One region of the Thalassospira sp. MIT121401 genome, then DNA from elsewhere that is predicted to be linked to it. Evidence: predicted binding sites of a transcription regulator. Region 1 holds the regulator's gene; the other holds the start of a gene.
What was found. Region 1 encodes PhoB, which activates phosphate uptake and scavenging genes when phosphate is short. Its sites were predicted from a motif close to TNTCATAAAACTGTCA; they were not measured.
Positions count from the first base shown of each region.

Region 1 (15,191 bases):
GGTTCCATGGGCGGAATGCAGGTCCTTGAATGGTGCAAAAGCTATCCGGAGCGCGTTTTTGCCGCAGCCCCGATTGCAACATCATTCCGCCATTCCGCGCAAAATATCGCCTTCCACGAAGTCGGTCGTCAGGCCGTCATGGCCGATCCGGACTGGTGCGGGGGTAATTACCTGCTCGAAGGCAAGAAACCGGCGCGTGGTCTGGCCGTTGCGCGCATGACCGCCCATATCACCTATCTGTCACAGCCGGCCCTGCATCGCAAGTTCGGTCGCAAGCTTCAGAACCGCGGCGCAATCACATACAGTTTTGACCATGATTTTCAGGTCGAAAGCTATTTGCGCCATCAGGGCAAAAGCTTTGTCGATCGATTTGACGCCAACAGTTACCTTTATATCACCCGTGCGATGGATTATTTCGATCTGTCGATGGAATATGACGGCAGGCTCGCCGAGGCCTTTACCGGCTGCAAAACCCGGTTCTGCGTTATCTCGTTCTCAAGCGACTGGTGCTTTACCACCGCTGAAAGCCGGACCCTTGCCCATGCATTGAATGCGGCATCGTGTAATGTCAGCTGTGTCGAGATCGAAAGTGACAAGGGCCATGATGCCTTCCTACTTGATGAACCCGATTTCCACATGGTTCTGAGCGGCTTTATCGATGGTGCTGCCGAAAGCCGGGGACTGAAATAATCATGACCAATACTGTTTCAAATGCCGCCGGCACCCCGTCGCTTCCGGCACATAGCGACCGCATCCGTGTCGATCTTCAGCTGATCGCCGACATGGTCGAGCCCGGCACACGTGTTCTTGATATCGGATGCAGTGACGGGGAGCTTCTTGGCTATCTGACCCGCACCAAAAATGTCGATGGTCGCGGTCTTGAACTTTCCAACGAAGGGGTGCGCAATTGCGTCGCACAGGGGCTTCCTGTGATGCAGGGGGATGCGGATCGCGATCTTGGCGATTATCCGGATGGCGCGTTCGATTACGCGATCCTCAGCCAGACCCTTCAGGCCACCCATCGCCCGAAAGAAGTCCTGTCGGAATTGCTGCGTATCGGCAACAAGGCGATTGTGTCCTTTCCGAATTTCGGACATTGGCGTGCGCGGTTTGACCTGATGTTCCGTGGTCGGATGCCGCAAAACCCGAACCTTCCGATCATGTGGTATGAAACGCCAAACATCCATTTCTGCACCGTGCGGGACTTTGTCGCCTTGTGCAATGAAATGAATCTCAAGATCGAACGATCAATGGTTCTGAATGAAAGCGGATCGCGTGTTTCAATGGACAGCCATTCGGGCTTTGCCAACTTCTTTGGCAATCAGGCCCTGTTCATGCTGAGCAAATAACCCATCTTTCCTGTTTCCAACCTGACAAACGCCGTAACAATTGTTGCGGCGTTTTGTTTTGCATCACAAACCCGGTCTGTCCGCGTCTGATGACCATCAAATTCATCGCGGGGACAAAAGATGTTTTGCACATTCAAACGCATCATTCGTAACGGTACCCTTGTCACCGTCATCGGCCTGCTTGCCGCATGCAGCCAGAAGGCCGAGACACTCAAACTTTCGGTCACACAGTTTGGCACGGCAACCGAAACCGCCTTTGACGGATATGATGCCGCCTTCAGTGCCCAGTTTGCCCCCTTCCCCAAATCGGCGGATGCACAGCGTGATGAATTTGTGCGCAACATGGCTGCATTCACCGGGTCTGTAACACCATCAAATATCGAAACACTTCTGGATCCGGATGCGGTCAAGATATCCCCGACCGTGCGCGATCAATGGACTGCAACGCTTCGTGACCTGCGCAACCAGTATCAGCAATTCGTCGCCATCTTTGACAATATCGAAGCAGGTTCCGCACTTGGTGCATCTGCTGTTACCCAATCGGGACCAATACTCGAAAAGCTGCGCACGCAACTGGCAACCATCACCAGTGATTTTGCGCGCAATCCGCCGACATATCTGACACGACGCAGCACACTGATCGCCGAGCTGAATACATTCCGCAAGAATGACAGCAACGACCCCGAAGCGCGGGACCTAGAATACCAGATCTGGTGGCAACGCTGGCAAGGCCTTTTGGCCGAAGAACAGGCAATGCAGTCCAAAACATTGCGGGCATTTTTGACCGCGACAAAACTTGGCGACAAATTGCAGGGACAGATCGACAATTACGCCAGACTGGATGTCGCATCCCTGATCGGGGCTGTTGAACAGGGCATCACCCTTGCCGATCAAATCAACAAGCTCAGTCCGCAAGAACTTGTCACGCAGGGCACAGGCCTGCTTGAAACTGCAACACAGTAAAGCCGGGGATCATCACATGACCGAGAATATCGACACCCTGATCTCAGCCGCCGAACAGGCCTATCAACAGGCATTGGTGACCTATCAATCCGCAAGCATTGATCAAAAGATCGCCACCAAACCCAAACTTGATCAGGCCGCGGAACTGATTGTCACCCTGCGCACCAAGCAGCTGCAAGGTGCCATTACCGTAAGCGACCAGGATGTCGCCGCCATGCAGGATTTGCGGAACAAGGTAAATGATGCAGCCACCCTGCAAACCGCCTTGTCATCGATGGTGGCGCTGATTTTGAAATTCGTCTGACGGGCCTGAAAGGGCGACCTGGCGTCAGTTCCACCGATCGGCATCGGCGTCGTCCGATGCCTTTGCGGTGACCCATTTTTCACCTTCCGGCGTTTCTTCACGTTTCCAGAATGGTGCGCGGGTTTTCAGGAAATCCATAATGAAATCGCAGGCCTCGAACGCGGCACGTCGATGCGCGGATAAGGTAATAACGAGCACGATGCGATCGCCAGGCAGCATTTTGCCGAAACGATGAACAATGCGAACATCATCAAGCGGCCAGCGTTGTGATGCTTCGTCCGCAATTTTTTCAAGTTCGCGTTCTGTCATGCCGGGATAGTGATCCAGCGTCAGGCTTGATACCCGATCATCGCCATGAAGATCACGTACCAACCCGACAAAACTGACAGCAGCCCCGATATCGGTGCGACCATCGGTCAGTGCAGACAGTTCTGCCCCCGGGTCAAAATCATGTTGTTGAACAGAAACGCGCGACATGGCCCCAGTCCGGTAATTCGAAACTCAGTCGAGATGCTTAAGCCCGGTCCGCAAATAGATATAGCCGGTCTGAACCGTTACAATCCCTGCGATCCACAGCAAGATATCACCAATTAAGATCGACGGGATAACCTCGGGCGACGCATCCCCGACCAGAAGAAAGCCGATCGCCAGAATTTGGGCGGTTGTTTTCCATTTCGCAAGCACCGTCACCGGAAGCGGCACCTTCAGTTCGGCAAGATGTTCGCGCAAGCCCGAAACCATGATCTCGCGGCACATGATCACGACAGCCGGCAATACCGCAAGACCGGCAATGCGTTCAAACGCCACCATCATCATAAGGGCTGCAGCCACCAGCAACTTGTCCGCAATCGGATCAAGGAACCGGCCAAGCGGAGAAACCACATTCATGCTGCGCGCCAGATAACCGTCAAAGAAATCGGTCACCCCGGCAAAGGCAAACAGCGCAAAACCGATCCAGTTGCCAACCGGTCCGTCAATGTAAAACGATGCGACCAGTGCCGGGATCACGATGATGCGCGACAAGGTCAGCAGATTGGGAATCTGGTTTTTCATGAACAGGCCTGTTTGCGGGTATTTAGGGCGACAATTTCCAGCCAGAGGGATTTGCACCCCGAAGCCGCGCAATTATTAAAGCCTTGGGTCCATGACGACAAGGGCCGTGTTCAATTGCCATAAAACTGAGACACGGCCCAAGTCATTTATCTAAGCGGCTATGGCGTCTTTCTTTTTCCGGCCGATACTCAGAACCTGATAAAGAATGATCGCAGCCAGAGTAGCCGTTCCAATCCCGCCAATCGCAAAACCACCGAACGTCACGGTAAAGTCGCCACCACCGAAAATCAGGGTAATACCAACCGTAAACAGGTTGCGCGGATCAGAAAAATCAACCTGGTTATCAACCCACAAACGGACCATTGCCGCGGCAATCAATCCGAACACAGCCACGCCAAGCCCGCCCAGAACCGGTGCCGGAATTGTGTGCAGCAATGCCCCGAATTTCGGAGAGAACCCAAGCAAAATGGCAATCACCGCTGCAATGACGAAAATCAGGGTCGAGAAAACGCGTGTGACCGCCATGACACCCATATTTTCAACATAGGTGGTCACCCCCGTGCCACCACCCGAACCTGCCAGCATGGTCGCCAAGCCGTCGCCAACAAAACCGCGGCCGATATAACGATCCATATTCTGTTTGGTCATGCCGCCGATCGCCTTGATATGACCAAGGTTTTCAGCCACCAGAATGAAGGCCACCGGTGCGATCATGACCATGGCGGAACTTTCAAAACGCGGTGCAACGAAATCCGGCATGCCAAACCAGGCGGCGTGCGCAAGACCAGAGAAATCAACACCCGGCATCAGTCCCAGACCATTCCCCAGAACAAGAACTAGACCATAACCCGCCAAAATACCGACCAGAATCGAAACACGGCGCAACGCAACAGGTGCATAGACAGAAACAGCAGCAACCGACAACAAGGTCAGAAGCGCCACCAGCATGTGCATATTGTCACCTGTGATGCCGCTGATCCCCACCGGCGCAAGGTTCAGGCCAATGGCCGCACCGACGGCACCCGTCACCGCAGGCGGCATCAGTTTTTCAACCCAGCCCGTCCCGGTTGCCATAACAACCAGACCGATGGCGACATAAAGCGCCCCGGCTGCAATGATACCACCAAGCGCGCCCCCGATATCGGGGTTCGGACCGGTCCCCGCATATCCCGTCGCAGCAATGACAACCGCGATAAACGCAAAGGACGAGCCCAGATAACTTGGCACCCGACCGGCAGTACAGATGAAGAAAATCAGGGTTCCGATACCGGAAAACAGAATGGCCAGATTGGGATCAAACCCCATCAGAAGCGGGCCAAGAATTGTGGCACCAGACATGGCAACAAGATGCTGCAATCCCATCGGGAACATCTCACCCCACGGCAGACGTTCATCAGGCATGACTGTTGAAGACCGGGTCAAAGACCAGGAAGGAAAATATCGCATTTGTTTCCTTAAGCTGAGATCGTTGATCGCACAAAAGCGCGCTGCCGGGACGGCAATATGCACACGGGGTATTACCCGCCTGCCGCCAAAAAGCAAGACATCAGCAACAGGTTATCAGTCATTTTCGTGGAAATGATCGTAGATCTTTCGCGCCAGGGCGGCACTGATGCCCTCGACTGCCTCAAGATCCGAAAGCCCGGCATCGGCAACCCCCCGGGCTGATCCGAAATGATGCAAAAGCGCCTTTTTGCGCGCACCACCAACACCCGGAACCGAATCCAGAACACTTTTGCCGATCTGCTTGGCCCGTTTTGCCCGGTGGGTTCCGATCGCCCAACGGTGCGCTTCGTCGCGCAGGCGCTGGATGAAATAAAGAACCGGGTCTTTCATATCAAGACGCACCGGTGCCTTGCCCGGGATGTGAAGAACTTCCTTACCGGCATTTCGATCAACACCCTTGGCGACACCAACCAGCATCACATCTTCGATGCCAAGATCTTCAAGGACCTCGCGCGCAACGCCAAGCTGCCCCAAACCACCGTCAATCAGACACAGGTCCGGCCAGGTGCCATTTTCACGATCCGGATCTTCTTTTTGGGCGCGTGCAAACCGACGGGTCAGAACTTCCCGCATCATGGCAAAGTCGTCACCCGGTGCGATGTCGCCCTTGATGTTGAATTTGCGATAGGCGTTTTTCATAAAGCCTTCCGGTCCGGCCACAATCATCCCGCCCACCATGTTGGTCCCCTGGGTGTGGGAGTTATCGTAAACCTCGATCCGTTCGGGCGTGCTTTCCAGATCAAGCTTGTCAGCAAGGTCTTCAAGCAGCTTGCGCTGTGTTGCGCTTTCGGCAAGACGCCGCCCCAGCGCATCCTTGGCATTTGTCAGGGCATGCTCGACCAGTTTGCGTTTGCCGCCCCGTTTGGGCACCAGCAACTCGATCTTGCGGTTGTTATTGATGCCCAGTGCATTTTCGACCAGTTCCTGACCTTCGATCTCGTGAGACAGGAAAATCTGTTTGGGCGCGGGCTTATCGGCATAGAACTGCCCGACAAAGGCCGACAGGATTTCGGGAATTTCCGCAGACTGTTCATGGCGCGGAAAATAGGACCGGTTGCCATAGTTTGATCCAGACCGGAAAAAGAACACCTGCACACAGCTTTGTCCGCCTTCCTGATGCAGGGCGATGACGTCGGCTTCCTCGACGCCTTCAAGATTGATGTCCTGATGCGATCTGATCTGGCTTAATGCACGGATGCGGTCGCGATACATCGCGGCCTGTTCGAATTCCATGCGCTCGGACGCGGCCATCATATCAGCTTCAAGCTGCTTGAGGATTTTCTGGCTGCGGCCGGTCAGGAAGTCACGGCAGATATCAACAAGCCCGTCATATTCCGGCTTGGATATGCGGTCCACACAGGGCGCTGCACACCGTTTGATTTGATACAGCAAACACGGGCGCGACCGGTTCGAGAAAACCGCATCGGTACAGGATCGCAACAGGAATGCGCGCTGCAAATGGTTGATCGTATTGTTCACCGCCCAGGCAGACGCAAAAGGCCCAAAACAACTGCCATCCTTGGCGCGTGCCCCGCGATGTTTGACGATGCGCGGGTAATCATGATCTTCGGTGATCAGGATATAGGGAAAGCTTTTGTCATCCCGCAGAAGAATGTTGTAACGCGGCTTGAGCTTCTTGATCAGGTTGGATTCAAGAAGAAGGGCTTCGGCCTCGGTATGGGTGGTGATGATTTCCATCCGGACCGTCTGGGCGACCATACGGGCAATCCGGATCGGCAATTGCATGATGCGGGTATAGGCCACCACACGCTTTTTAAGGTTCTTGGCCTTGCCGACATAAAGAACCCGATCCTTGTCATCGAGCATCCGGTAAACGCCCGGTGCACCCGGCATGGTTTTCAGGGCGTATTTGATTGCCTCGACACCACGCGCGGCCCCGCCCCGGTTCTCGTCACCTTCAAGGGACAAACCGATTTCCCGCCCCGGGGCATCTTCCCCGTTCGGGTTTTCGGAGGGGGCATCAGGTTTCATAAAGGCACTCCGCAATCAGACAAATACATCCAAAGTTGTGACGGCCGTCACAATCTGGCCGGGCTTTGGAACATAGCCGAAAAGATTAACATCGCAACACCGCGTCAGGGAATCGTGGCGGAAAAAAGATGTCCACCAAGACTGTGGATAACTATGTGGGTAATAGGGGGGCTTCTTCCTGCACCCGTTGAGAGTCTTAACTTTCTGTGAAGTGCCCAAATATTGGGCAAAACAGTTAAGTTATTGATTTATATACCAAAAATAACTGTCAACATGAAATCATTCGGTAATACAGCCGTAAAAATCGAATATTTTCCTTTGATTCCATCTCGCCAAATGCTTGTGCATAAGGACTGCTGCGATTCGCCCTAAGGGAATCACAGAGTCCCTTGGCCCGCCGGTTTGAAAAAGTAAATTTTTTAACGAAATCGGGCGTAAATCAACGCGCGATATTGTGCCGTTCGATTTCGACCCCGACCGCCGAGACGTCTTCAAAAACGTCGAGCTTTTCAACCCGGACGATCACCTTGCGCACGCGCGGATCAGCAAGGCACATATCCGCAAGTTTTTCCCCAAGGGTTTCCACAAGGTTCACATGACCATCCTGGCAGATGCGTCGGGTCCCAACCACAAGATCCTCGTAGCTCAGGACCGTGGTGATATCGTCATTCTGAACCCCGTCCCCTTCGAGGACTGCCAGATCAAGGTTGATCCGGACCCTTTGCGGGGCTTCCTTTTCATGGTCATAAACTCCGATCGAGGTATGAATGACCATATCGCGCACAAAGACACGGCGCAGGCTGCCGGCCCGGTCTGCATGAGGCAGATCGGCAAAAGGCAATGTCGTAATTTTGGCATCCTGTTTCAGGCCTGCGGTCATAGTCGGGTCTTCCTTGTGCTGCTTTTGGGTATGGGCGCCTTGTGCTGCCCTCCCCGTCCGGCCGATGTCAGACCATCATGCCTGACATCATTCGATTGGCTTGTCATTATTGCCACTGGGCGCCCAATCAAGGTGCTGCCCGCCGTCAAGGGCTAACATTTGCCCGGTGATGGCAGGCGCGGCAAGGAAAAATCGAACCGCGTCGCAAATCTCTTGCGGGTTTGTCCCGACTTTAAGCGGGGTTTTCTCGCACTGCTGATCGAAAATGTCCTGTGTTTGTCGGCTACTAGGCAAAGCCGGCCCCGGCCCGATCGCATTAACACGAATTTTCGGCGCCAATGCCAGTGCAAGGGTCTGGGTCAAGGTCCACAACCCGGCCTTTGACAATGTATAGGTCACGAAATGCGGGTTCAGATTCCAGACCCGCTGATCGATAATATTGACGATCAGGCCTTTGACATCGTCGGGCAGGCGTTTGGCGAATTCCTGTGACAGAACAAACGGCGCCCGCAGATTGGCCTCCATATGAAGGTCCCAGCTTTCGCGGGTGGCCGATTGAATGTCATCATACTCAAATGTCGACGCATTATTGATCAGAACCGCAATCGGCCCCAAGGCCGCCTGTGCTTCGCGCACAATCCGGTGGGTGTCTTCTTCGCTGGCGAGATCGGCGGAAATCACACAGGCGCGTCGGCCAAATGCACGGATTTCCTCGGCCAGGCTTTCGGCATCCTTGCGCGAATGATGACAGTGAAGTGCGACGTCATAGCCATTTCGCGCCAGATCAAGCGACAGGGCCCGACCGATGCGTTTAGCTGCACCTGTAATCAAAACGGTTTTGGGCACCTGTGCAGTCATTTTCTGCGGATCCCTTTATGCGTCTGTCAATTCAACCAAGCCGGTTTTCAGGCTGCTACAAGTTGGAAGACATAGACAAAATAGGCAATCACAAATGCACTTCCGGTAATGCGCGAAATTTTGCGAAACGCATAGGCAACAGCAAGCAACCCGACGGTTACCGCCAGCATGATCCACAAATCGGAATTCAAAATCTGTTCCGGCACCGGAATTGGCGCAATAAGCGACACCCCGCCAATAATCACCAGAAGGTTCAAAAGGTTCGAACCCAGCACGTTGCCAAGTGCAACATCTGAATGACCACGGAATGCTGCGACCACAGATGCCGCAAGTTCGGGCAATGACGTTCCGAACGCAACGAGCGTCAATCCGATAACGGCCTCGGAAACACCGAACTGCCGGGCAACGGCAACGCCACCGTCAACAAGCCATTCCGCCCCGAACATCAGTGCGACAATCCCGATCAGGGTCGCCACAAGCGGCTTGGCCCAGCCTTTGGGCACCTCGCCGACTTCATCAACTTCTTCTTCATGCAGATGGCTGGCTTCGCTGGGCATGTTTTTGTCATGCTTGTAGGTGAAATACCAGATAGCCGCCAACACACACAGCATCAAGGCCCCGGCCCACCGGTCAATCGCCCCGAACATGCAAAGTGCGATGAACAAAACGGTGCCCAGCAGCATGGTCCCGCCATCGCGAACAACCGTGATGCGTCCTGCCGCAACCGGTTTAAGCACCGCAACCGCACCGAGGATCAGCAGGATATTGGCAATATTGGATCCGACCACATTGCCCATCGCAATATCGGCCGTTCCTTTGAGCGATGCGTTCAATGACACGACAAATTCCGGCGCCGATGTCCCGGCCGCAACGATCGTCAAACCGACAATGACTTTTGACACCCCAAGCAAAAGAGCCAATCCAACGGCACCACGCACGATAAATTCGCCACCAGCCGTCAACAGGACAAGACCGGCGATAATCTGAAGATAGGGGATAAGCTGTTCCAAGACGCGTTTGCTCTTATTGGGTGTCAATTATATGGACCTGATCAGGCCCGCGGAACATGGCATCTGGCACCGGGATTGGCAAGTCATCAGGGCATGACAATTTTCACAGCACACAATTGAATTCCCCGCCCGGCGCATTAGGTCAAACCAACAAGACAAGCCTTGAAACAGATCAAACCGGTACGGGTTAATTGCGTTGGCATCGTCAAATTTCCACAGGACGATACCGTTCAATTCCGCTATCCTGATCATCTCGTTGTTTTCAAATATTTATCTGCTTTGCCGGATCGATTCTGACCATGCATCACAGCGTTCTGTTCGAGCTGTTCCTGATCCTTGCTGCGGCTGTGGTTGCAGTACCCATCGCGCATCGTTTGCGCGCCAATTCGATTATCGGTTTTCTGATCGGCGGATTTTGCATCGGGCCATTCGGGTTTGGACTGATTACCGAACGCGAAGACATTTCCACAGTTGCCGAACTGGGGGTTGTCTTTCTGCTGTTCATGATCGGGCTTGAACTGTCGCGCGAACGATTGCGCGTCATTGGCGGGCGGTTTGCCGCACTCGGCCTGTTGCAGATCCTGGTTTCAATGGCTGCGATCATGGGCGTTCTGGCGCTACTTGATCTGCCATTGGCAGCATCCCTTGTTATTGCCGGTGCGCTTGCCCTGTCATCAACCGCGATCATCCTGAAACAGTTGTCCGATGACCGACAGCTCAATACCCGTTTCGGGCGGGCCGCCCTTGCAATCCTTCTGGTCCAGGACGTGGCGGTTGGTCCGTTCCTGATCATGGTTCAGGCGGCGGGCAATGCCGGCACCGAAACCAGCCCGTGGATCAGTATTCTTCTTGGCTTCGGTTCTGTCGCCCTGCTTCTGGTCGCAGGACGATATCTTTTGCCGCATCTGTTTCGGTATATCGCGTCGCTTAAAAACCCGGAACTGTTTGCGATTGGCACCCTGTTCGTTGTTCTTGCCGCCAGCACCCTGACCGAGGTTTCCGGACTTTCGATGGCACTTGGCGCGTTCATTGCCGGTGTAATGCTGGCCGAAACCGAATTCCGTCATCAGATCGAAGCCGATATCGCGCCATTCCGTGGCGTTTTCCTGTCGCTGTTCTTTATGTCGGTCGGGATGTCGGTCAATGCCAATGTTGTCTATGAACAGTTTGGCAGTGTGCTGCTGTGGCTGATTGCATTGCTTGTCATCAAGACGGCCGTTCTGTTTGTCTTGTCCTTGGCGATCCGGTTCGAACGGGGTTCGGCCCTTCGTGTTGCGATGAGCCTGGCAGCAGGCGGTGAATTTGCATTCGTCATGTTTGCACTGGCGGCCCAGAATGGTGCAATTCCGCGCGATCTTGCTGCGATGCTGATCCCGGTGGTTGCCTTGTCGATGGCATTAACACCGACCCTAATCAATCTTGGCCACCGGATCGAGGAAAAGCTGCATCCCAAGGAAGACGACCAGCTTGGCCCGATCTCGGATGAAACCGAAGGCATCCACCAGCATGTTCTGGTCATCGGCAGCGGGCGTGTTGGCCGGGTTCTGGCGCGTCTTTTGAAAACCCGCGATATTCCGTTCATTGTTCTCGACAGTGATGCCCAACAGGTTTCGCGCGGCCGTGCAGAGGGACTTCCCGTATTCTTTGCCGATGGATCGCGCCCGGAAACATTCCGCGCCGCCCACACCGATGAAGCGCGCATTGCGGTTGTTGCCATGGGTAACCCGCATGCAACCGAAAAGACCGTTGCGCTTCTACGTCAGCATTATCCGCATCTCAAGATCTTTGCCCGCGCCCAGGACATCACCCATATTGGCCCGCTATCGCGCAGCGGGGCCGATGCGGCAATTCCCGAAGTACTGGAAACCGGCCTTCGGCTTTCGGATCATGTGCTGTCGGCCTGTGACGTGCCACAAGAAGACATTGATGCCGAAATCGCCAAGTTCCGGCGCGCCGACATGCTGTTGATGAACGAACTGGCGCCAAGGACCCAGCGTAAAAAAGCCCCGGAACCGGCACAAACAGCACCGGCATCAGACGTCGCACCAGCGACAACACCATCTGCGGCATCTGCGTCCCCGGCGACCGCGAAAACAACAAAGGCATCCGGCACGGCTGCGCAAACCGCAAAACCCAAACCGACGGCAAAGAAACCTGCGTCGCGTGCCACGCCAAAGAAAACAACCGCGCGCAAGGTTGCGACAAAACCCGCCGCAACCAAAACAACGTCGGGCAAAACAACGTCGGGCAAAACCACACCGGCCAAAAAAGCAGCGCCCCGCAAACCGGCGACAAAGACAGCGTCATCAGACAAACTGGCTACATCCCGGTCAGGCCGCACCACACGCGGCAAAACTAAAGACAGCTAAATGCAAAACCCCCGCTGCCTGTGGCAACGGGGGTTTTGTTTGATCTGATTGTCAGGATTTTTCCGACGAGCCATCCAACCAGCCAGCCAGCAGCCCGGCCTTGTGGCCGGATCAATCAGGCCGCAGTTTCCGAGTCCAGCGCATAGCCGGCCGCCCGAACCGTCCGGATGATGTCGCGGGTACCTTTGACATCATTCAGGGCCTTGCGCAGGCGGCGGATATGCACATCAACTGTACGGGTTTCGACATAAATGTTCGGTCCCCAAACAGCATTCAAAAGCTGCTCGCGGGAGAAAACACGCCCCGGATGTTCAAGGAAGTAGCGCAGAAGACGAAATTCGGTCGGACCAAGGTGGATGGCCTTGCCATTGCGGCTGACGCGATGGGCGGCAAGATCCATTTCGATATCGGAATAGACCAACTGCCCTTGTGGTTGCGCCGGACCGGATCGGCGCAGAAGTGCGCGAATACGTGCCAGCAATTCGCCAATCGCGAACGGTTTGGTGACATAGTCATCAGCACCGGTATCAAGCCCGCGAATGCGATCCCCTTCTTCGCCGCGCGCAGTCACCATGATGACCGGCAAATCCCGGCTTTCGGGCTTGCGGCGGATCTGACGGCAAACCTCAATCCCCGACATGACCGGCAACATCCAGTCCAGAAGGACAAGATCAACATGCGTTTCAGCAAGAATTTTCAACGCTTCGTCACCGTCACCGGCTTCGACAACCTGCATCCCCTCACGTTCGAGGTTGTAGCGCAACATGGTTACGATTGCAGCTTCGTCCTCGACGATAAGAACCGTTGGGTCCATCTTCCTATGCTCCAGTGTCACTCATTCGGTTCGACAACAGCAAAGTTCGCTGCATCATTTTTTGGCCGGTCGATTGCCGGCAGGTCTTCGCCCTTGATCCGGTAATAGATCGTTTCGGCGATGTTGGTGGCATGATCGCCAATACGTTCGATGTTCTTGGCGATGAACAGCATGTGGGTCGATGCCGTAATGTTGCGCGGATCTTCCATCATGTAGGTCAGCAATTCGCGGAACAGCGAATTGTACATGTCATCGACTTCCTGATCGCGCGCCCAGACGCGTTCCGCCTTTTCGGCGTCACCTTCGATATAGGCGTCGAGAACATCCTTGATGATTTCCTGGGCCAGCTTGCCCATGTTCGGGATCACCTGAACCGGACGGATCGGCGGGATCTGGTTCAGGACCTGGGCACGTTTGGCAATGTTCTTGGCCAAATCACCAATACGCTCAAGATCATTGGACAGCTTAAGCGCCGTCACGACCTGACGCAGGTCATCAGCCATCGGCTGGCGCAGGGCCAGAAGACGGACCGCAAAGTCCTGCACTTCCTGTTCAAGAACATCGATACGATGGTCTGAAAGAATGACTTTTTCAGCCAGTTCCGAGTCACGCTTTACAATAGAGCGGATCGCAGAGATCAGCTGACTTTCTGCAAGCCCGCCCATCTGCGAGATGATGTTGTTCAGACGGGTCAGTTCCTCGTCGAACGAACTCACGATATGTGTTTTGTCGTCAGCCATTTATGCGTTCTCCTCGTATCGCTTAACCAAAGCGACCGGTAATGTAACCCTTGGTGCGGTCGTCTTTCGGGTTGGTGAAGATCTGATCGGTTTCACCAACTTCTACCAGCTTGCCAAGGTGGAAAAATGCGGTCCGCTGCGATACACGCGCAGCCTGCTGCATGGAGTGCGTCACGATCACGATCGTGTAGTTCGAACGCAGTTCGTCAATCAGCTCTTCGACCTTTGCCGTTGCGATCGGATCAAGTGCCGAGCACGGCTCGTCCATCAAAATGACTTCCGGACTGACCGCGACCGCACGTGCGATGCAAAGACGCTGCTGCTGACCACCCGAAAGACCGGTAGCGGGCGATTGCAGGCGATCTTTTACTTCCTTGAGAAGACCGGCACGCTCAAGCGAGGTCATGACAATTTCATCAAGTTCGTCACGCGAATTGACCAGCCCATGAATACGCGGGCCATAGGCCACGTTGTCATAGATCGATTTCGGGAACGGGTTCGGTTTCTGGAACACCATCCCGATACGCGCGCGCAACTGAACAACGTCGATCCGCTTGTCATAGATATCGCGGCCATCAAGGGTCACCTTGCCATTGATGGTCACACCATCAATCGTGTCATTCATGCGGTTCATGCACCGCAGGAAGGTCGACTTGCCACAACCCGACGGGCCGATCAAAGCGGTAACCTGACGTTCGACGATATCCAGATTGACATCGAACAGCGCCTGGTTGTCGCTATAGAAAAGATTAAGGTCACGTGCCGTCATTTTCGGGCTTGCGACCGACGGCTCTGCCGTCATTGCGCTCTGGGATACAGCAGCCATTTTACCACTTCCGTTCAAATTTTTTGCGCAGATACACAGCCAGTCCATTCATCAGGATCAGGAAGGCCAGCAACACCATAATCGCTGCCGAGGTTTTCTCGACAAAGGCACGTTCCGGGCTGTCTGCCCAAAGATAGATCTGGACCGGCAGAACCGTTGCCGGATCAAGTGCACCACCCGGGATATCAACGATGAAGGCAACCATGCCGATCATCAAAAGCGGTGCCGTTTCACCAAGTGCCTGTGCCATCCCAATGATCGTCCCGGTCAGAATGCCCGGCATCGCCAGCGGCAGCACATGGTGGGTTACGGTCTGAACCGGCGAGGCACCAAGACCAAGGGCCGCCTGGCGGATTGACGGCGGAACCGCCTTGATCGCTGCACGCGACGCAATGATGATGGTCGGCAAGGTCATGAGTGCGAGCGTCAAGCCACCGACAACCGGGGCCGAACGCGGCAGATGCATGACATTGAGATAGACCTCCAGACCAAGCAGACCGAACACAATCGACGGCACAGCAGCAAGG
Region 1 covers NZ_CP138926.1:940,382-955,572, reverse strand. The annotation lists gene metX (homoserine O-acetyltransferase MetX) at 1-690, shown strand, start outside; gene metW (methionine biosynthesis protein MetW) at 693-1,349, shown strand; gene SIB88_RS04240 (hypothetical protein) at 1,470-2,312, shown strand; gene SIB88_RS04235 (hypothetical protein) at 2,329-2,616, shown strand; gene moaE (molybdopterin synthase catalytic subunit MoaE) at 2,641-3,093, opposite strand; gene pgsA (CDP-diacylglycerol--glycerol-3-phosphate 3-phosphatidyltransferase) at 3,118-3,669, opposite strand; gene SIB88_RS04220 (uracil-xanthine permease family protein) at 3,820-5,070, opposite strand; gene uvrC (excinuclease ABC subunit UvrC) at 5,230-7,167, opposite strand; gene folB (dihydroneopterin aldolase) at 7,607-8,047, opposite strand; gene SIB88_RS04205 (SDR family oxidoreductase) at 8,135-8,905, opposite strand; gene SIB88_RS04200 (calcium/sodium antiporter) at 8,953-9,915, opposite strand; gene SIB88_RS04195 (cation:proton antiporter) at 10,215-12,284, shown strand; gene phoB (phosphate regulon transcriptional regulator PhoB) at 12,400-13,098, opposite strand; gene phoU (phosphate signaling complex protein PhoU) at 13,116-13,838, opposite strand; gene pstB (phosphate ABC transporter ATP-binding protein PstB) at 13,861-14,664, opposite strand; gene pstA (phosphate ABC transporter permease PstA) at 14,666-15,191, opposite strand, start outside.

Region 2 (15,191 bases), 590 kb from region 1:
GTGCCAAACCTTGCAACCGAACGGGCTGCCGGACGCTGTTTTGTTCGTGCTGGGCTATTTGGCTTTGCTGCATTTGGTGACAATGGCGCGACGTGCCCCGTCCAGTCCTGCGCGGTTTGCGTTTGATCCACCGCCCCAAACAGCGCCTCTGCATCACGGACTGCGCGCATATGCGCATCACTTTGGGCGGACCATTTGGCAAATGCCTGACGATCATGATCCGTCGCATCATCGGATTGCAGACGCACAAGCCAGTCAATGGCCTGATCGCTTAATGCGACCATGTCATTGTCATAGCCTTGCAGAGCTGGCTGCTGATGTGCGGATGCACCCGAATTCAAAGTAACCGTCCCCGATCCTGTGCCGCCTTTGATAAACGGCTGTTCCTGTTATTAAGACGAGTGAGCAGAACAAATGATGCCATTTTTTTTGACATTATTTTTCGCCCCCTGCCAAAAGCGCATCACGGCAATGCTTTAAGGCGCGACCAATATATTTCGCGACCATGCTGTTGGAAACACCAAGTTTCTCGGCAATCTCGGTATGGGACAATCCTTCTACCCGGAACATCAGCAATGCTGCACGGGCATTTTCCGGCAACTGTTTCAATGCCTGATCAAGCAGTTTGACCTGTTCACGTGACAGATAAATTCTTTCCGGGCCGGGTTCGGGATCACTGATCTCCGACGCACCATCTGCGCCGTCATGATGGGCGGATTGGCGGCGGTCACTTCTGATCTGATCAATCGCAAGGTTCCCGGCCACGCGATAGATATAGGCCCGGGGATTGTCGATTTCGTCGTCAGTATCTGGCGTTCTGGCAAGGCGAACAAAGGTGTCCTGGGCAACATCGGCGGCACGTTCGGAATCACCATTCAGCTTTCGGGTCAGAAACCGCAAAAGCTGTTCATAGTTTTCCTGAAAACTCGCAATAAGGACTGATGCGCTTTGGCGCGCCATCGCCGTTTTCCAACCAAGCCAGTAACACAAACCCGGCAGGTTCCCCTGCCCGGCTTCTGACTTAGCAGGATCAATTGAAAATGACAATGCGAATAATTATCAACAACTAATCATGCCCCCTCCAAAATCGCACGAAAAAGGCCGCCTTGCGAAACAAGGCAGCCCTTTGAATTCTTTATCATCAGCCTGCCAATTCAGACCGATGCGCCAGACTATCCGCGCCCGCGATACGGGGCAACGCCCTGCTCCGGGATCCACACACCTTCGGGTGCGGCACCGGTTTGATAAAACACATCAATCGGAATACCACCGCGCGGATACCAGTATCCTCCGATACGCAGCCATTTCGGATCAAGCGTTTCAACAATGCGTTTGCCAACCTTGATCGTGCAATCTTCATGGAATGAACCATGATTACGGAACGACGTCAGAAACAGCTTCAGTGACTTGCTTTCGACCAACCAGTCACCCGGCACATAGTCGATTACCAAATGGGCAAAATCGGGCTGCCCGGTGATCGGGCAAAGGGATGTGAATTCCGGTGCGACAAAGCGCACACAGTAATCGGTTCCGGCCTGCGGGTTCTGAACACGTTCAAGAACGGCTTCGTCTGGGGATGCCGGTTGTACCGTGTCACCGCCCAGCATGGTCAGATTGTCGTAAATGGTCTGATCGGCCATGACAGCCTCCTTAATCTTCGATGATCGGCACGGGATCGATATCCCCGCCTTCCTGTCCGGCATGGAAATCGCGCGCAAATGCCTCCATCCGGCCTTCGGCAATGGCTTCGCGCATGCCGCGCATCAAATCCTGATAATAGGCAAGGTTATGCCAGGTCAGCAGAACCGCACCCAGAATTTCACCCGCCTTGATCAGATGATGCAGATAGGCCCGCGAATATTTTGTACAAGCCGGACAATTGCACTGATCATCAAGCGGACGATCATCATCGCGATGACGGCCATTCTTAAGGTTCAAGGTCCCGCGATGAGTAAAGGCCTGCGCATTGCGGCCCGAACGGGTCGGAAGAACACAATCAAACTGATCAATCCCGCGCATCACCGCACCAACAAGGTCAGACGGCTTGCCGACCCCCATCAGGTAGCGCGGCTTGTTGGCTGGCAACATATCGACGCAGAAATCAAGCGTATCGAACATGATCTTCTGGCCTTCGCCAACCGCAAGACCACCAACCGAATGGCCCGGAAGATCAAGCTCGGCCAGCTTTTCTGAACTTTCACGACGCAGGTTTTCAAAAACGCTGCCCTGCTGAATGCCATAAAGCGCATAGCCTTCGCGTTCGACAAAGGCATCCTTGGAACGCTTGGCCCAACGCATCGACATCTGCATGCTTTCGCGGGCCTGCTGCTCGGTTGCTGGGAACGGCGTGCATTCGTCAAAGGCCATGGTGATGGTCGAGCCCAGCAAATGCTGGATTTCCATCGAACGTTCCGGCGTCAGGTTAAACTTGCGCCCGTCAATGTGGCTTTTAAAGGTGACACCTTCTTCAGTGATCTTGCGCAATTTTGCCAGCGACATGACCTGATACCCGCCACTGTCAGTCAGGATCGGTTTGTCCCAGTTCATAAATTTGTGCAAACCACCAAGACGCGCAATGCGTTCCGCACCAGGACGCAACATCAAATGGTACGTATTACCCAAAAGGATTTGCGCCCCTGTATCCGCGACGTTTTCCGGCAACATGCCCTTAACCGTGGCGGCAGTCCCCACCGGCATGAAAGTCGGCGTATCAATAACGCCGTGCGCGGTGTGGATGCGCCCCAAACGGGCCTTGCCATCCTGGGCAAGCAATTCATAGCGAAATTCGGTCATGACAATTTATGTCCGTGCATCAATTTTACTGGCGCATTCAAGCAGACTGCAATCGCCATAAGAATAAAAACGGTACTCGTTTTCGATCGCGTGATTATAGGCGGCCTTCATGCGTTCAAACCCGGCAAAGGCCGAAACCAGCATGAACAGGGTCGAACGCGGCAGATGGAAGTTGGTCAAAAGCATGTCGACCGCGCGGAACTTGTAACCAGGCGTGATAAAGATGTCGGTTTCCGCTTCGAACGGTTCAACCACACCATCTTCGCGCGCCGCACTTTCAAGCAGCCGCAGCGACGTCGTACCCACCGCAACAACCCGCCCGCCTTTGGCGCGCGTTTCGTTGATCAGATCAGCGATTTCCTTGCTGATCGATCCCCATTCCGCATGCATTTTATGGTCATCGGTATCATCAACCTTGACCGGAAGGAACGTGCCCGCCCCGACATGCAGGGTTATGGTGCGGCGATTGATCCCGCGCGCATCCAGATTGGCCAAAAGTTCCGGGGTAAAATGCAGCCCTGCTGTCGGGGCTGCCACCGCGCCGTCTTTCTGGGCAAAGATCGTCTGATAATCGGATTTGTCCTGATCGTTGCCGCCGGCTTCGCGACGGATATAGGGCGGCAGCGGCATGACACCGTATTTTTCAAGTGCCGCAATCAGATCAGCACCCGAACGGTTGAATTTCAGCGTAACCTCGCCGCCATCCTTCTTATCAAGCACTTCGGCTTCGAATTCGTCATTGACCTTGAAGGTTTCCCCGATCCGAAGCTTTTTGGCCGGCTTTGCAAACGCCACCCATTCGGCCAGTCCTTCCTGCTTGTGCAGGGTCACTTCGACCTTGGCGTCTCCGCGCTTGCCAAACAGGCGCGCCGGGATCACGCGGGTATCATTGGAAATAAGCAAATCACCCGGGCGCAAAATATCGGGCAGTTCGCGCACGATACGGTCGGTCATTCCGCCAGCAGACAGATCAAGCATGCGTGCAGCATCACGCGGATTTGCCGGATGTTCGGCAATGCGTTCGCGCGGCAATTCGAAATCGAACAGATCGACTTTCATGGATCGGGATTATTCCGGTTGATTGGACAAACAATTGAAGGGGCGTTTTATGCGCCCCTTCGTTCAAAACCACAAGGCTTGGCGCGTCATATCAGCCCTGTGCCGGTTCCGCATTCAGGCGCGGCGTTACCACCGCCATCAACAGACGGAACGGCGCAAGACAAGTCAGCGCCATGATCACCTTGGCAGTGAAATCACCCAGTGCCCAGGTATCCCACGGAAGACCGGTCCCGGCAAAGGCGATCGAAAAGAACAATGCCGTATCAACAGCCGAACCGATGCCAGATGAAACGAGCGGTGCTTTCCACCAGGTTGCCTGACGCAGTTTGTCAAAGATGGTGACATCAAGCATCTGGGCAATCAGGAAAGCAGTACCGGACGCGATGGCGATCCGCGTGTCAGCAAGGATCAGCGACAACACAACAGCCAGGGCAAAGCCCGCCAGCACAACAATACGTGCGGCCCCTGCACCGCGTGCACGGTTGGTCAGATCGGTTACCAGAAACGCTACCGGATAGGTAAAGGCGCCATAGGTCAGCCAATCCGCCAACACGCCCGGAAGCGGGTATTCGACCAGAATGTTCGACGCAACAACAGTCGCCGCCATTGCCAGAATGCCGAAAATGATCGCTTTCATCTTTTCGTCCTTCAAAAAGGTGAACCCACGCATAGCAAATCTCGCGGCCCACCTTACTGGGCGACGATCAAGACCGGGTTCGGATAACTTTGGTTGGGGCGCTGTTTACGCCCAGCCCCCCGTATGGTCAAGGAAAAACGGCGGCCAGGTTACCCTGACCGCCGCTGCAGATCGCTGCAAGTCGCCCCGGGGAAAGTGGGACGCCGTGCCGCGAAACTTTATTTTTATTGCAATTACAGCATGATACCGCGAATGGTGAAGAACAGCAGCGCCCCAAGGAAGGCACCGGCCGGAACCGTCACCACCCAGGCCGTTGCAATCGTCACCGCATAGCGACGGCGCACCAGAAGACGCTTGCGCAGTTTCTTCTCGGCCCGTTCTGCTTCGTTCGGATCAATCTGACGCAATGCTTCGAGATGTTCGTCGGACTGTTCGCCTTCCGGCGCGTCTACCAGCATCGGCGGTGCTACCTGACGACGACGATGCGACAGGCTTTCACGCAGGAAACCGACACCAAACACCGCGCCGACCGCAATGTGGGTCGAGCTGACAGGAAGACCGAGTGCCGAGGCCACAATCACGGTCAATGCCGCCGAAAGCGCAACCGTATAGGCACGGATCGGATCAAGTTTGGTGATTTTGGAGCCAACGGTTTTGATCAGTTTCGGACCAAACAGGATCAGACCAGCCGAAATACCAAGCGCACCAATCACCATAACCCAGATCGGGATCGGGGCCTTGGTCACGATTTCACCGCTATCCACACCCGATACGATGGCTGCAAGCGGGCCAATCGCGTTGGCAACGTCGTTAGAACCGTGGGCAAAGGACAAAAGAGCTGCCGACACAACAAGCGGAATACGGAACAGCGATGCAATTTCCTTGCGCCGTCCGGTCATCGATGCCGATGCACGAATCACGGCCTTGCGAACCGGAATGACAGTAATGAAGAATGCGGCGATACCAATGGCAATCACAACCGGGGTATCGGCCTTCCAGATTTTCTTCACACCCTTCATCATCAGATACATCGAGAATGCCGAAACCATCACGCCCACGAGGATCGGAACCCATTTGCGTGCGGCCGCAACGCGGTCTTCGGTATAGATGATGCGGAATTTGATAAAGGCCAAGAAGCCCGCGGCAATCAGACCACCCAAAACCGGGGAAATCACCCAGCTGGCAGCAATGGTGCCCATGGTCGGCCAGTTGACAGCACCAAGCCCGACGGCAGCCATGCCGGCACCCATCACACCGCCAACGATCGAATGCGTGGTTGATACCGGCGCCCCGAGCCAGGTCGCCAGGTTCAGCCAAAGGGCAGCAGCCAAAAGCGCCGCCATCATCGCCCAGACAAAGGTCTGTGCATCAGGCATCTGGTTTGGATCGATAATGCCGTTCTTGATGGTCCCGACAACGTCGCCACCGGCAATGATCGCACCTGCGGCTTCGAACACGGCGGCAATCAACAGCGCGCCAACCATGGTCAGTGCTTTCGAGCCGACTGCAGGACCGACATTGTTGGCAACATCATTGGCACCGATATTGAGCGCCATGTAACCGCCGATCACAGCAGCGGCGATCAGGAAGCCACTTTGCGGCAGTCCGCCCATGTGAAAGGCGACAAACGCACTACAGGCAAGCAGGAAAACAATGGCAAGACCAAGTTTTGCACTGATCGACGCAGTTGCGCCCATCCCGGCATCCATGCGCTTTTGCCACTTGAGGTCCTTATCCAGAGCAGTTTTTTTAACCGACATAATCAACCGTTACCACAAAAGGGAATCGACGCGCGGATCATGTCGAAGCCGAGCCCGTTTGTTAAGGTTTTTTTGCCGTTATATTACAACATACGAACAACCGTCTGAGGACAAACGAAAAACGGCCCCGCAATACAGGGCCGTTTTCTGTGTCATCACGATGCCGGACGCCTAGCGACCAAACTGATTCAAAAGCCCTTTCAAAAGGCCCTTTGCCGCATCTTCGGGCGAATTGCCACCTGATCCGGTATCACTGTTACCAGAGCTGCTTCCGCCAAGTGCCTTATCAAGGATGTTATCCAGAACCTTGACCGCAACCTTGTCCATGCGTCCGGTAATGACCGGATCATCGATCTTGCCTTTGGCATAAACGCTAAACGGCGGCAGTTCTTCGATCTTCTTGGAAAAATCGAAATCTGCGGTCGTATCCATCACCCATTTCGGAAGATCAAGCGTCGCATCGGCATCCGCCGTCCCGACACGCGAAAGCGCTTCGACACGGGTGGTCTTGGCAATGCCCTTGGTGATGGTGATGTCACCTTCAAGCGATTGCAGCAGATCGTTGTTGCCAACCCCTTCGACGACCATTGCCTGCGGCCCCTGACGCAACAGGGCTTCGATATTGAGCTTCGGATCACTCGACCGTTTTGACGCATTGCTGAACCGGACTTCGGTCAAAACCAGATTGGCCGTGCCGTTCAGGGCCGAAACCAGACGGCGTGACGTATTGCCCGATGCCGTAACATCGAATTTAAGGTTCGCACCGCCAATAATCGTATCATTGGCAACCTTGATCGGCGTCAGCCTTTCGATCCGCGCACCATCAAGATCCCCCTTCAGGGCAAGTTGCGGCACATCCGTGTTGCGTGCATCAAACGTCCCGTTGATGCCAAGATCACCATCCCCCAACAGTCCCTTGAAGTTCGAGATCGTCAGAAGTCCCTGAACCAGGGTTGCCTTCAGATCCGGGTTCACAAGGCTGTAGGTATCGAAATCAAGCTGATCAAGCGCAATGGCGATATTGGCATCAATCGATCGCAATGCCGATACGTCAATGACGGTATCATCCCACGGCGTACCATCACGCGCATCAACCCTTGTTGCGGTCATGCTTGCCGGCAGATTGAACGCGGCCTTGCGCGGACCACTGCCAATACCGGGCATAAGACCCGCGCGCTTCTGGGCTGGCACGAACGGATCGACGACCAGTTTGCCACCAGAAAGTGCGACAGTCAGTTTCGGCTGTGCCTGGCTGCCATCAAAGGTCACCTTACCCGCGGTTTCGAACGCACCAAGCACAAGCTTCAGATCATCAAGCGTAACATTTTGCGCATTGCCCTTGACCGTGCTGGAAACGGCCAGTCGGCCAAGATTGCCTGATGGCGTATAGGCGGGCGCAACAAGATCAAGCGCGCGGTTCAGACTGGATGCCTGCACCGCCAGTTTGCCATCCAGTCCCGGATTGGCACCCAGCATCTGCGACACCACACCATCAAGCGCCACCTGCATAAGCGGGTTGGACACATCAAGCTTAAGGGTCGGACCGGTAATCGGACCATTCAGGCCAAGATTTGCCTGAATGCTTTTATAGCTGCTTGCCGGTGCCGGAAGCGTAATGCCCGTAAGCTTGACAAGCGGTTCCAGTGTCTTTGCGGTTACCCGGACAGACAGATTTTCAAAAGCCGGGATGTCGGCACTGCCATTAAAGGTACCCTTTGCCGATGCACTCAGCCCTGCGGCATCTGAAACGGCAAAATTGCCAAGGGTGATATCGCGCCCCTTGATGCTGCCATCAATCATGATGCCGCGCACCGCAACACCCGACGAAATGATTTCATCGGCAGCCAGCCGGTAATTTGCCGCCAGCCCATCAAGCGGCGCCAATGCGTCCTTGATGACCTTGACCATGTCTTCCTTGGCCGCGGTCGCGTTTGAAGCACCGTTCGCAGTCCCGCCGGCGGCGGACGTCCCGGTTGCGGTGCCATTGCCCGCGCTGCCCGACGTCGTTGCGGATGCATCGCCACCGGTCTGGGCGGTTGCGACATACTGATCAAGATTGATCCGGTCGAGCTTCAAGCCGATACCAAGTGCCGGCAGCCCCGACCCGCCAAGATTGGCAACAACCGCACCACGAATGGCGGTATCATCAATCCGAAGATCAAGATCGGAAATGTTCAACTGATCGGGCGTTCCCTTGATCCCGCCAGTCAGCGAAAACCGGCGCAGCCTGTCTGCACGAACACCGTCAACATCAACACCCAGCCAACGGATCACCGCCCGGATATTTTCCGATGCCATTTCATAGCTCAGCGCCGCAGACAGTTTGGGCTTTTCGCCGGAAATGCTGCCGAATACGGCAAAGTCGGTCCCGCCCGGAAGGCCCGCTGAAACCTCGTTCAGGGTGACCTTGCTGTTGGCAATCGCGGCATTGACCCGCGCATTGTGAACCGGGGTCTGATTGTAAATAAGGGTCTCGACTTCAAAATCGATCGCGGCTGTCAGATCAGCCGGAATAATCGGTGCATTTGCACTGTCGCCCTTTTTAACCGAACTTTGCGACGGGATGGATTGCGCGCCGCCATCGGTTGCACCGTCATTGCCCGAAGTTGCGGTATCTGTCGGTGACGAACCCGAAGCTGCCCCGGCCCCGTCACCCATATCGGCAAGAACCAGAATGCTATCAAGGTCAAGCTGGTTGAACCGCAATGCGACATCGGCACGCATGCTGGGTTCCTGATCAATGGCAATGGCGCCCGAACCACGGGTCTCGCCAAAGCGGATCGACAGATCATTTAACGTGACCGACTTTGCATTCGCGGTGATGTGACCACCAAGATCAAGCGGCTTTGCCGCAATATCGGGGATTTCCGCACCATCACCGGCAATACGCAGGGCCGCCTCGCGAAGGTCCTTGAAATCACCGTCAATCTGACCATCAAAGCCGGGACTGTCGGTTGAAAGATCGACGCGCCCGGCAACGGTGACACCACCGTCAACCTTGTCGATGCCGACTTTCAGGCTGATCGGGAACGGCGCAACCTGACTGATCTGACCGACATTAAAGCCAAATGTCAGCGGGATACCGCGATAGAAAACGTACCCTTCCCCTTCGAGCGGACCATTCAGACTGTCGGCCGACACACCAACCGTCAGACCCTCGATACGTTCGACCGAACCCGGGGTGCGGTAAATGATGGTGGCATTTTCGATTTCAAGACGATCGATCTTGATCGTGCTTGCGAAATCACTGCCGGATGCGGTTTCGTCAGTCCCGGTTGTGGCACTGCCGCTATTTTCCTCGTTGGCTGCCGGGGTCTGGGGTTCAGTTTGCGGAACTGTTATCGTGCCTGCATCCGGTCCGGAACGCGGCGCGGCTGCCGGATCAAAGACCAGATTGTTCGTACCGTTATCAAATGTTTCGATTGCGATGACCGGATCAATCAGGCTGACTTCAGTAACCTGGATATTGCCGGTAAGCAGCGGCATCAGGGCAACCGAAACCCGCGCCTCTTCAATCGAAACCATGTCGGCATCCTGTGCGCCGGGCAAATTGCCCAAGGTCACCTGACTTGCCGAAAGCGACGGCGAAGGGATCAGCGACATCGACAGGTCGCCCGTCAGAACAAGCTCCCTGCCCGTCGCATCCCGGACGGCCTGGGTGATCTGTGCCTTGTAGCCATTCCAGTCAATCAGGGACGGAATGATCAGCAATGCGGCTACAAGCACCACTACTAACGCACCGATTACGGCAAGGATCTTTTTCAACAGTCAGGCTCCGCTCGCTCGCAAGGTCACACTGCCGTTTGGCCGTGACCCTCAATGGTTTGATTTTCAGTCCAAAATCATAGGGCTCGTGACATCTGTCGCAACAGAAAATGGCGAGAGAATGTTGTATTCATTACACGACATGGTGTGCGATCTTGCGGGAAGCATTTTTCCACCGCCTTATCGCCCCGGCCCATAACATGTGAGCAGCCCCCGGACACGGGTCAAGCATCGCGCAGAAATCGCAAAATTTTTAACAAATAAAAACAAGCATCGAACAGACCGTAACCAAACCATAAATTCCAGTTTTGACACACCTTTCGAGCCAAATACATAGTTTAAAATCAACTGGATACTGGAAATCGTCGATTAAAATGATACATTTTAGAAAACAATAAATTCAATCCTGACTTTCATTCAAATCGAAAGATCATCGCGCTTTTCCGCGACAGGGAGGATGAAAATGACCGATACAACAATTCAAACGCCAGAAAACACGGTCGACAACGGACTGCACGGTATTACGATCCGGACCATCACAACCGACCAGTCCGGCAAATGGCTTCAGGCCGGCTGGCGGGACTTCAAACAGACACCGGCGATTGGCCTGACCTATGGTGCGCTTTGCGTCCTGGCTGGGTGGCTCGTGATCCTGAGCATCTTTCGAACCGGACAGCCTTATCTGACCTTGCCGCTGGCTGCGGGCTTCATGCTTTTGGCACCGCTTGTCGCCGTGGGCCTTTACGAAACCAGCCGCCGCCTTGAGATGGGCGAAAATGTCACCATCTGGCACAGCCTGAACGGTTTTCGCCGCAACCCCGGCCAGATCGGGGCGATCGGTGTTGTGCTGATGCTGTTCTTCCTGGCATGGACGCGGATTGCGATGTTGCTGTTCGCGCTGTTTTACAACGGAACCATGCCGTCACTTGATGCCCTGATTTGGGAAACATTCTTTTCGCGCGATGCGATTACATTCCTGATTACCGGCTCCATCCTTGGCGGTGCGCTGGCGATCATTGTTTTTGCCATTTCGGTGGTCTCGATCCCGCTTCTGGTTGATCGCGATGTTGATGTGATTACCGCTGTCATCATCAGTGTGAATGCGTTTCGCAAAAACTGGAAAGTTCTGATCGGCTGGGCTGCGGTGATTGCCATTCTTGCCGCCTGTGGCATGGTTGTCTTCATGTTCGGACTGGCGATCATGATGCCGTTGCTTGGCTATTCAAGCTGGCACGCCTATCGCGGGATCATTGACGCCAGTCACGCCGATGTCGCACGTCTGCGTCGACAGGTGCCGTAACCAGCTCAACAAACCAGACCATCCTCCAAACGCCGCCGCACTGGCGGCGTTTTTGTGCCCAAAGCCGAAATTGTGATAAACAGATCACATCATTGCGGGAACAATCATGGCATCGTATTGTTTCACGGTTACAATAGATTGCCCGGTTTTCTGTAATCGGGCCCCGCATCCAGACAGCACTTACAAACCCGCCACAAATTGTCCAAATTCTGTGGTCATAGGGTCAGGACCAATTAATATCCGAACTTCACATGTTTCCCTGCAACCATCTGCGTTCATGAGATAATTCATTATGTATCAGGCCCCGGCAGTTCGTCATCTTGTCGTACTTTCAGCGTCACTGATTGCCTTAGTCGCCGGGATGGGAACCCTGCATGCCCAGACCAATACGGCAGACGGGCCGCAATCAACGCGTACGCCGGATGAAAAATGGGGTGTGTCGCTTTCGGTTGAAAACGACCTTTTCACACCGACCAACAGTGATCAGCATTACACCAACGGTGTGCGACTGGCCTTTGTCTCCCCGGAAGACAGTGCGCCCGCGGCCTTTTTGAACGTTGCCAAACAGGTCCCGTTTTTCGCATCCGAAGGCCGCATTCGCACCAGCTATTCGCTGGGCCAGACCATGTATACCCCCGACGACATAACCATCGCCGAACACCAGCCCGATGATCGCCCCTGGGCCGGGATGCTGTACGGGACGGCGGGGCTTCTGTCTGATACCGGACTGAAATCCGATGATGGCGAAAGCAACTATTCGCGCATCGATACGCTTGAACTGACACTTGGCGTTGTGGGCCCGGCATCCCTTGCCGACAAAACGCAGGATTTCGTGCATAAACTGATCGACAGCCCACGCCCGGAAGGCTGGGACAACCAGATCAAGAATGAACCGATCATTGGCCTGACCTATGAACGGAAATATCGCAGCTGGTTTGAAGCCGATGTTTCAGGCATCGAGTTTGATGCCACACCGCACGGGGCGGTGACCCTTGGCAATGCGTTCACCAATGCCGAAATCGGGACTATGTTCCGCATGGGCTTTGACCTGCCTGCCGATTACGGCCCGCCCCGCATTCGCCCAAGCCTGCCCGGTTCGGACTTCTTTGTCCCGGATACAGAAGGCTTCCCGGTCAGCGGATATCTTTTCGCGGGCTTTGCCGGCCGCTATGTGGTGCGCGACATCACCCTTGATGGCAATACCTTTGCCGACAGTGCGTCGGTCGACAAGGAACCGCTGGTCGGGGACCTTCAGATCGGTTTTGCGATGATCATCGGCCAGGCGCGCCTGACCTACACACATGTCTATCGCACCCCGGAATTCACCGCCCAAAGCGGTGCCGATCAGTTTGGATCGATTTCACTGTCATTCCGCTTCTGACGAAAAACGGGGCCCAAGGGCCCCGTTTTGCATCAAATTTCCAAATTGTATGATGATATCAAAGCCCGGGGATCAGCTTGCCCGGATTCATCAGACCTTTGGGATCAATGGCCGCTTTGATGGCGCGCATCATGGCGATCGTATCTTCGCCATGTTCGGCAACCATGAAGTCGAGCTTGCCATAACCGATGCCATGTTCACCCGTACAGGTACCGCCAAGCTTCAGGGCACGTTCCACCATGCGTTTGTGCAGGCGGTTGGCTTCTTCCATCTGTGCCGGATCTTCGGGATCGAGCAGGATCAGTGTGTGGAAGTTGCCATCGCCGACATGACCGATGATGGTGCAGGTCAGCGGGCTGGCATCGCAATCGGCACGGGTTTCGGTGATGGCTTCGGCCAGTTTTGAAATCGGCACACACACATCGGTCGGCATGCCGGCCTTGCCCGGTTCAAGCTGAAGCGACGCGTAATAGGCCTTGTGGCGTGCGGCCCACAGCTTGTTGCGATCTTCCTGGCGGGTTGCCCACTGGAATTCCTCGGCACCGTATTCTTCGGCCACGGACTGAACAAACTCGGCCTGTTCCTTCACACCGGCTTCGGTGCCATGGAATTCAAAGAACAGGGTCGGGGCTTCTTTGTGGTCCAGCTTGGAATAGTTGTTGACCGCGCGGACCTGCAATTCATCAAGGAATTCGATCCGGGCAACCGGAATACCGGCCTGGATGGTCAGGATCACGGTATCAACTGCGGCCTCGACCGTCGGGAAGGCACAGACAGCAGCCGACATGGCTTCCGGGATGCCATAAAGCTTCAATCCGATTTCCGTGATCACACCAAGCGTGCCCTCGGACCCGACAAACAGACGGGTCAGGTCATAACCGGCCGATGATTTGCGGGCACGATTGGCGGTTTTGATGATCTTGCCTTCCGGGGTCACCACAGTCAGGCTCAGCACATTGTCGCGCATGGTGCCATACCGTACCGCATTGGTACCCGATGCGCGGGTTGCAGTCATGCCGCCGATCGATGCATTCGCACCCGGATCAATCGGGAAAAACAGACCGGTATCGCGCAGATGATCATTAAGCTGTTCGCGCGTTACACCGGCCTGAACACGGCAATCAAGATCCTCGTTATTGACCTCAAGGATCGCGTCCATCCGCGATACATCAATGCAAATCCCGCCACGCAATGCCGCAACATGCCCTTCAAGCGATGAACCCGTACCAAACGGAACAATCGGGACATTGTGGGCAACACACAGCTTGACGACTTCAGCGACTTCTTCGGTCGAGGTTGCAAAAACCACCGCATCGGGTGGCGATGCCTCGTGCCAGCTTTCATCCTTGCCATGCTGTTCAAGCACAGCCTGCGCAGTTGACAGCCGATCGCCCAGCATCTCGCGCAGGGCGCTGATCAGGCTTTCCGGGGTTTCGATGCGTTCGTATTGGCGATCTGACATGATTTTGCTCTTTGGTCTTTTCAATCCGGGTGGCGGTCGCAACCCGAACCAGAATGATGTGGGGTCTGATCCGGATTACGCGATAAGGGCTGACACCTTACGCCGAGATGATCGAAATTGGTAATACCTTTTGACCGGTTTGGCAAAAATTCAAACCCGATAAATCTGTCGCGCCCGTCAAAACATGCGGGCACGACAGATCCATCTTGATGCCGGCAAGCCCGTCTTAGCCCTTGTTGCGATCCTGCGGCAGGGCCGCGGCAATGCGGTCTGCCAGCCGCGAGAATGGCAAACTTTGCAGCCAGACCGTACCAGGACCTTCAAGGGTCGTGACAAACAGCCCCTCGCCGCCAAACAGTGCATTGGTAAAACCGCCAACAAATTTGATCGAATAATCAATGGATGGCGTCATTGCGACCAGCGCCCCGGTATCCACGCGCAAGGTCTGGCCTGCTTGCAAATCCTTGCGGATGATCGTGCCCCCGGCATGCATGAAGGCCATGCCATCACCGCTGAGGCGCTGAAGGATGAAACCTTCACCGCCAAACAGGCCCGCACCGATCTTTTTGGAAAAGGCGATATCAATATCGATCCCGGCCGCAGCACACAGGAACGCATCCTTCTGACAGATGATTTCACCACCAAGTTCCGCCAGATCAAGTGCCACCACCTTACCCGGATAGGGGGCGGCAAAGGCAACATGCCCCTTGCCCGATCCTTCATGGACAAAGCTTGTGATAAAGAATCCTTCGCCGGTCAGCATGCGCTTGAACCCTGAAAACAGGCCCCCGCCCGTCCCGGTCTGCATGGCAATGCCATCGCCCATATACATCATGGCACCGGCTTCGGCCCGGACACCCTCGCCCGGATCGAGTTCGATTTCGACCAACTGCATTTCTTCGCCATGGATCGTATAGTCGATCACGTCTGCCATGCGGGCGTCTCCTTTTATCAAATCATCAATCTGTTTGGCGCAAGTCTGGAACCTGTTGATCCTGATCGCAAGAAAAAGGGGCAACAATCCGGCAAGAGAT
Region 2 covers NZ_CP138926.1:1,534,213-1,549,403, reverse strand. The annotation lists gene SIB88_RS06945 (FecR family protein) at 1-341, opposite strand, end outside; gene SIB88_RS06940 (RNA polymerase sigma factor) at 436-960, opposite strand; gene queF (preQ(1) synthase) at 1,173-1,640, opposite strand; gene tgt (tRNA guanosine(34) transglycosylase Tgt) at 1,651-2,793, opposite strand; gene queA (tRNA preQ1(34) S-adenosylmethionine ribosyltransferase-isomerase QueA) at 2,800-3,852, opposite strand; gene SIB88_RS06920 (VUT family protein) at 3,944-4,489, opposite strand; gene SIB88_RS06915 (inorganic phosphate transporter) at 4,723-6,249, opposite strand; gene SIB88_RS06910 (AsmA family protein) at 6,421-10,014, opposite strand; gene SIB88_RS06905 (DUF2189 domain-containing protein) at 10,478-11,314, shown strand; gene SIB88_RS06900 (lipid A deacylase LpxR family protein) at 11,607-12,695, shown strand; gene SIB88_RS06895 (FAD-linked oxidase C-terminal domain-containing protein) at 12,754-14,157, opposite strand; gene SIB88_RS06890 (TIGR00266 family protein) at 14,384-15,091, opposite strand.
Region 2: a site for PhoB is predicted at 6,322-6,337, ahead of SIB88_RS06915 (inorganic phosphate transporter). Genes of this name have one in related genera too.